One region of the Ramlibacter sp. G4-7 genome, then DNA from elsewhere that is predicted to be linked to it. Evidence: predicted binding sites of a transcription regulator. Region 1 holds the regulator's gene; the other holds the start of a gene.
The links. Region 1 encodes HrcA, which represses chaperone genes, less so after heat shock. Its sites were predicted from a motif close to TTAGCACTCNNNNNNNNNGAGTGCTAA; they were not measured.

Region 1 (3,408 bases):
TTCGCTGATTCCACGAGCAGGGCGCGCGTGAGAGCCGCGACTCTACCAATTGGCAGGTTTGGCGCCTCTGGCGAAAGGGGGAGAAGGTGGCGCGGCGGGCTACACCACGGCTACATGAGCCACGGCCTGCACGCAGGCGCTCCATCTTTTATAGCAGCGTTGCGAGAGAAGAACTGGTAGGCCGTGCTGGGCTCGAACCAGCGACCAAGGGATTATGAGTCCCCTGCTCTAACCAACTGAGCTAACGGCCCCCTCGGGCATTGTATTGGCCGCGCCCCGCCAGGCCCCCGACGCGTCAGCGTCGTTCCTTGCCTTGTCCTTGCCCGGGATGCTCCGTCGGTGGGAGCGACCTGCGGATGAGTGCGCGTGAAAGTGCGCGCAGCGCCCGGATCTCCGACTGCTGGATGGACACCATCTCCGCGTCGACGCGCTCGCCGCGGGCCATCGCTTCGCGGGAACGGGCAAACGCGCGCTCCTGCTCCAGCAGGCGCCGGTGCACCTGCAGCCACTCGGTGTACTTCTTGGGCTCGACCATGTGCCGGCAATTTCACCCCCGGCTGCGGACAAGCCGGCGTAGGACGCCGCCGGCTGCTGCACGGAAGTGCGGGGCATGTGTGCAAAAGTCGCCATGCGCGACGATCGCCCGACGCCTCAGGACCGGGGTCACGGGCGTCGGGCGGCCCCGGAGTCGCGGCCTGCAGGCCGCGCGCGAGGAACTGGATGCCCGCGTGTCGAAGACGTCGGGCCCGGCGTGCTTACTTCGCGCCGCTGAAGATGACGCTTTGCTTGGTGGCCGCGTTGCGGGCGACCGCGTACAGCCGGCCGTTGTCGATGCGGATGTAGGCGATGCCCGCGAACGCCAGGCCCGGGAGCGCACAGGGGGCGCCGCCGAAGGCGATGTTCAGGTCGTAGGCATTGCCGTCGGTGCGGGGCTTGGCCGTGCCGGTGATGGCGCAGCCGTTGATGGTGCTGGTCACGGCACCGCTTTCCGTCACCGTGAAGACGGCCGGACGCACGCCGAGCGCGAACCCGGCGGTGCCGTTGTAGGAGCCGGCCAGGCGCTGCAGGCTGGGCACGGAGGCGCCCCAGCCCGGATCGTAGGTGCGGGTCTGGAAGCTCAGGGTCGCACCGGTGGCGGTCGTGGTCACGGTGCCGGCCAGGGAGCCGGACTTCAGGAGGGCTGCCACGGTCGACGGCCGGATTCCCGCGCCTTCGGCGCTGAAGTCCAGGGCGTCGGAGGAGGCGAAGGACTCCCCGGTGATCGTCGCCGTGCCCTGGATCGCGCCGCCCACGGTGTTGGCGTCGGTCGTCGAGGAGTACAGCAGGTAATAGGAGCCGTCGGCGAGGGTCACGCCCCCGAGGTCGCGGCCGGAGGCGGTGGTGCCCCACCAGACGTTGGTGGCGGACGCCGGCGCTTCGTCCCCGCCGCCGCAGCCGGCGAGGAGAGCTGCCAGGAGGGCGCCGGTTGCCGCGGCGCGCATGGATCGCAAGGACATAATGTTTCTTGTTGTAAAAACGAAGCCAGTGTCATAGCACGTTGCTCGGCCGTCAAGCGCGCATGTGACGAGCGTGGCGGGGATGCACGCCAGTGGACAGGCGTGCGGAGAATTACCGTGAGGACGCGTGCGGAAGCACTAAGGCGCGTGGCGCAGCCGACACCATCACTTGTGGCTCAGCGCATTGCTCACCAGCCGCGAGGTGATGTCGACGATCTGGATCATGCGGTCGTAGGCCATCCGGGTGGGCCCGATGACGCCCAGCGTCCCCACCACCTGCCCGTCCACCTCGTAGGGCGCGCTCACCACCGAGAGCTCCTCGAACGGCACGATCTGGCTCTCGCCGCCGATGAAGATGCGCACGCCGTCGGCCTGGCTGGAGATATCGAGCAGGCGCATGAGCTGGGTCTTCTGTTCGAACAGCTCGAAGGCGTGCCGCAGGTGCGTCATGTCGCTGGCGAAGTCGCTCACCGCGAGCAGGTTGCGCTCGCCGGCGATCACGACCTCGTCCTGCTCCTGGGTCAGCGCTTCGGAGCTCGCCTCCACCGCGGTCTGCATCAGCGTGGCGATCTCGCCGCGCAGCTGCTCCACCTCGCCTTTCAGCCGCTCGCGCACCTCCTCGATGGTGAGGCCCGCGTAATGCGCATTGAGGTAGTTGGCCGCTTCGGCCAGCTGCGACTGCGTGTAGTCCGCCGCGGTATGCACCACCCGGTTCTGCACGTCGCCCTCGGGCGAGACGATGATGATGAGGAAGCGCCGCTCCGCCAGGCGCAGGAATTCGATGTGGCGGAACACGGAGCTGCGCCGCGGTGCCACCACCACGCCCACGAACTGCGAGAGGCTCGACAGCATGTGCGCCGCATGCGCGATCACCTTCTGCGGCTGGTCCGGGGGCAGCGAGGGCGTCGCGAAATCGTCCCGGCGCGCCGTGAGCATCGTGTCCACGAACAGCCGGTAGCCGCGCGCGGTGGGGATGCGGCCGGCGGAAGTGTGCGGGCTGGCGACCAGCCCGAGCTCCTCCAGGTCCGACATCACGTTGCGGATGGTGGCGGGCGACAGCTCCAGGCCCGAGGCGCGCGACAGCGTGCGCGAACCCACGGGTTGCCCCTCGGCGATATAGCGCTCGATCAGGGCTTTGAGCAACACCTTGGCGCGGTCGTCGAGCATCATTGGAAGGAAGGGGACTGCCCAGCGATTTTAATGATGTAATTTGCGAATGAAATCGATCTTCCGGCAGGTCGCCGTGATCGGCAAGTACCACGCCTCCGTGGCCCCTGCCGTGGCGGCACAAACCCGCAGTGCGCTGGAAGACATTGCGAATTTCCTGACATCCCAGGGCTGCGAGGTGGTGGTGGAACGCGACACCGCCGCACTCATCGGCCTCACCAGCTACCCCACCGCGGAAGTCGCTGCGATCGGCACCCAGTGCGACCTGGGCCTGGTCGTGGGCGGCGACGGCACGATGCTGGGGATAGGGCGGCAGCTCGCGCGCCACGGCGTGCCCCTCATCGGCATCAACCAGGGCCGCCTGGGCTTCATCACCGACATCGCGCTGGACCAGTACCGCAACGTGCTGCCGCCCATGCTGGCGGGCGAGTACGAGGAGGACCAGCGCTCGCTGATGCACGCCAGGGTGATCCGGGACGAGCAGGTGGTGTTCGACGCGCTGGCCATGAACGACGTGGTCGTGAACCGCGGCGCCACCTCCGGCATGGTGGAACTGCGGGTCGAGGTCGACGGCCACTTCGTCGCCAACCAGCGCGCCGACGGCCTGATCGTCGCCTCGCCCACGGGGTCGACGGCGTACGCGCTGTCGGCCGGCGGCCCGCTGCTGCACCCTTCGACCCCCGGCTGGGTGCTGGTTCCCATCGCGCCGCACACGCTGTCGAACCGGCCCATCGTGCTGCCCGAC
Region 2 (3,408 bases), on a different contig from region 1:
GCCGTAGTTGCCCTTGCCGCCCAGCACGGCGTTGACCACCACGCTCGGCTCGCCGCCGGCGTTGCCGACGATCTCGCGCAGGGGAGACTCGACCGCCTTGAGCACCAGCTTGATGCCGGCGTCCTGGTCGGCGTTGTCGCCCTTGATGGCGCCAGCAGCCTGGCGGGCACGCAGCAACGCCACGCCGCCGCCGGCCACGATGCCTTCTTCCACGGCAGCGCGGGTGGCGTGCAGCGCGTCTTCGACGCGCGCCTTCTTTTCCTTCATTTCCACTTCGGTCGCGGCACCGACCTTGATCACCGCAACGCCGCCGGCCAGCTTGGCCACGCGCTCCTGCAGCTTCTCACGGTCGTAGTCGGACGTGGCTTCCTCGATCTGCACGCGCACCTGCTTGACGCGCGCTTCGATGTCGGCAGCGGCGCCGGCGCCGTCGATGATGGTGGTGTTTTCCTTGCCCACTTCGATGCGCTTGGCCTGGCCCAGGTCGGCCAGCGTCACCTTTTCCAGCGTCAGGCCGACTTCTTCCGAAATCACCTTGCCGCCGGTCAGGATGGCGATGTCTTCCAGCATGGCCTTGCGGCGGTCGCCGAAGCCCGGAGCCTTGACGGCCACGACCTTGAGGATGCCGCGGATGGTGTTGACCACCAGCGTGGCCAGCGCTTCGCCTTCGACTTCTTCCGCGATGATCAGCAGCGGGCGGGAAGCCTTGGCCACTTGCTCGAGCACGGGCAGCAGGTCACGGATGCTGGAAACCTTCTTGTCGTACAGCAGCACGAAGGGGTTGTCCAGGAGCGCGCTCTGCTTCTCGGGGTTGTTGATGAAGTAGGGGCTGAGGTAGCCGCGGTCGAACTGCATGCCTTCGACGACATCCAGCTCGTTGTCCAGCGACTTGCCGTCTTCGACGGTGATCACGCCTTCCTTGCCGACCTTGTCCATCGCGTCGGCGATGATCTTGCCGATCGATTCGTCGCTGTTGGCGGAGATGGAGCCGACCTGCGCGATTTCCTTGGAGGTCGTCGTGGGCTTGGAGGCCTTCTTCAGCTGCTCGGTCAGGGCCAGGACGGCCTTGTCGATGCCGCGCTTGAGGTCCATCGGGTTCATGCCGGCGGCCACGTACTTCATGCCTTCGCGCACGATGGCCTGGGCCAGCACGGTGGCGGTGGTGGTGCCGTCACCGGCGTTGTCGCTGGTCTTGGAAGCGACTTCCTTGACCATCTGCGCGCCCATGTTCTGCAGCTTGTCCTTCAGCTCGACTTCCTTGGCCACGGACACGCCGTCCTTGGTCACGGTGGGGGCGCCGAAGGAGCGCTCGAGCACCACGTTGCGGCCCTTGGGGCCGAGGGTCACCTTGACCGCGTTGGCCAGGATGTTCACGCCTTCGACCATGCGGTGGCGCGCGTCAGCGCCGAAAACCACGTCTTTAGCAGCCATGTTGTTTACTCCGGATATTCAGTGGATGGGGGTGCGAAGGGATCAGCGCTCGACGACCGCGAACAGGTCGTCTTCCTTCATGACCAGCAGTTCGTCGCCGTCGACCTTGACGGTCTGGCCGCTGTACTTGCCGAACAGCACGCGGTCGCCGACCTTGACGTTCAGGGCGATCAGCTCGCCCTTGTCGGTCTTGCGGCCGGGGCCGATGGCCAGCACTTCACCCTGGTCAGGCTTCTCGGCGGCGTTGTCGGGGATCACGATGCCCGAGGCCGTCTTGGTTTCTTGTTCGAGGCGCTTGACGATCACGCGATCGTGCAGGGGGCGAAGTTTCATTGCATCTCCTTCATCGGATACAGGGGGACATCAAAAAGCGCCAACTAAGTTAGCGCTAGTTAACTTGACGTGGAGGGCGCCAGCTCTGCTGCTAGCACTCAACTCCAACGAGTGCTAATGATAAGGGAAGTCCTGTCAGTTTCAAGCGGGGCGGCATGTCGTCGGCCGCCTACAGCGCATTTGCGGAGTATTTCCCCGCTGAAAACGAGAACTTTCGAACGCAGCGGGAGGGGCTGCCTCAGCGGGACAGGCCCGAGGTACGCACTCCCGTGGCCGGTGCGGCGCCGGCGCCCAGCGCGAACCCGCTGCCGACCAGCTTGTCGCGCACGGGCTGCGGGTGCGGGGCGGCGACGGCGACCCGGGACGCATCCAGCCCGGCTTTGACGATCTCGCCCCGCAGTGCGTCGGCGCGCGCCTGCGCCAGTTGCAGCAGCGCCTCGTCGCTGACCGGCACCTTGCGGGTGAGTTGCTGCAGCAGTTCGGTGTGAAAGGGCGAGGCGGGTCCCTCGCTGCGCGACTTGAAGCGTCGGCCCAGGCGTTGCACGAACTCGCTGTCCATCGCGCGCGCGGCAGCGCCCGCGTTCGGGTCCTTGTAGCCGGCCCGCAGCTTGTCGTATTCGGCCTGGCCGACGCTCCTGGCGTAGCGGTCCTCCAGCCAGGTCTGGACCTTGGAGACGTTGACGTCCACCGGCCCCGGCGGTTCACCCGCGGCCAGCTGCACGCCCGCCGCCGCGGCAGCCTCGCGCCGCATCGCCGCGTCCTGCAGCGCGTGGCGGTCGGCCTCGGGATCGAAGCCCGGCTCGATCGTGACCGTGAGCGCCGGCCGCTTCGCCAGCGCGTCGGCCAGCACCTTGAGCTTCTCCTGCTCCGGCGGCAGCAGGGCGCTGCTGCCCGGGTCGAATCCGGCCGATTCGAAGTTCTCGCTGTTCCCGCCCAGGAGTCCCGCCAGCGCACGGAAGGGCGCCGTCACGATCTTGGTCAGCACGTTGACGATCGCCTTCCACACGACGGCGCCGTAGCTGAACTGCGGATCGTCCAGGTTGCCGGACACGGGCAGGTCGAGGTCGATGACGCCGTTGCTGTCCTCCAGCACCGCGATGGCGAGGTCCAGCGGCAGCTTCATCGCCCCCGGGCTGTCCACCGCCTCGCCCAGTTTCAGCCTGGTGACGACGAACTTGTTGGTGCCCGCCAGTTGCCGCTGCTGGATCCTGTATTGCAGGTCGACCGAGAGGCGGCCCGACTCGATCCTGCGGCCCGCGAACTTGCCGGAGTAAGGTGTCAGCCGCGTCATCTCCAGGTTGCGGAAGGCCATGTCCACGTCGGTGAACTCGCTCGCGCGGAACGGCTGGAGCGAGCCGCGGATGCGGGCCGAGCCGAACTCGTCCACCTTGCCATCCAGCTCGATCCGGGCGACCGAGGCGGGGTCCGTGGACAGCCCGGTGATCACCCCTCCGAGCTCCTGCATGCGGGTGCCGAAGCGCGGCGTGAGCGACAGGTCGGCGAATTCGGCGTTGGCGCCGACCACGCGCAGCCGCTCGACCGCGAGCGGGAAGGGCGCGGCCTCCTTGCTGGCTGCGGCCGTGGCCGCCACCGCCCCCGCGGGCTGCACTGGCGCATCGCGCCGGATGCGCTGCAGGTTGAGCG

Region 2: the regulator HrcA is predicted to act here: its motif matches at 1,856-1,882, upstream of groES (co-chaperone GroES).

The regions. Positions count from the first base shown of each region.
Region 1 covers NZ_JBYNTT010000008.1:143,802-147,209, forward strand. The annotation lists tRNA gene AC3EGR_RS13010 (tRNA-Ile) at 175-251, opposite strand; gene AC3EGR_RS13015 (hypothetical protein) at 296-535, opposite strand; gene AC3EGR_RS13020 (hypothetical protein) at 756-1,496, opposite strand; gene hrcA (heat-inducible transcriptional repressor HrcA) at 1,662-2,663, opposite strand; gene AC3EGR_RS13030 (NAD kinase) at 2,713-3,408, shown strand, end outside.
Region 2 covers NZ_JBYNTT010000034.1:459-3,866, forward strand. The annotation lists gene groL (chaperonin GroEL) at 1-1,431, opposite strand, end outside; gene groES (co-chaperone GroES) at 1,474-1,764, opposite strand; gene AC3EGR_RS25275 (DUF748 domain-containing protein) at 2,003-3,408, opposite strand, start outside.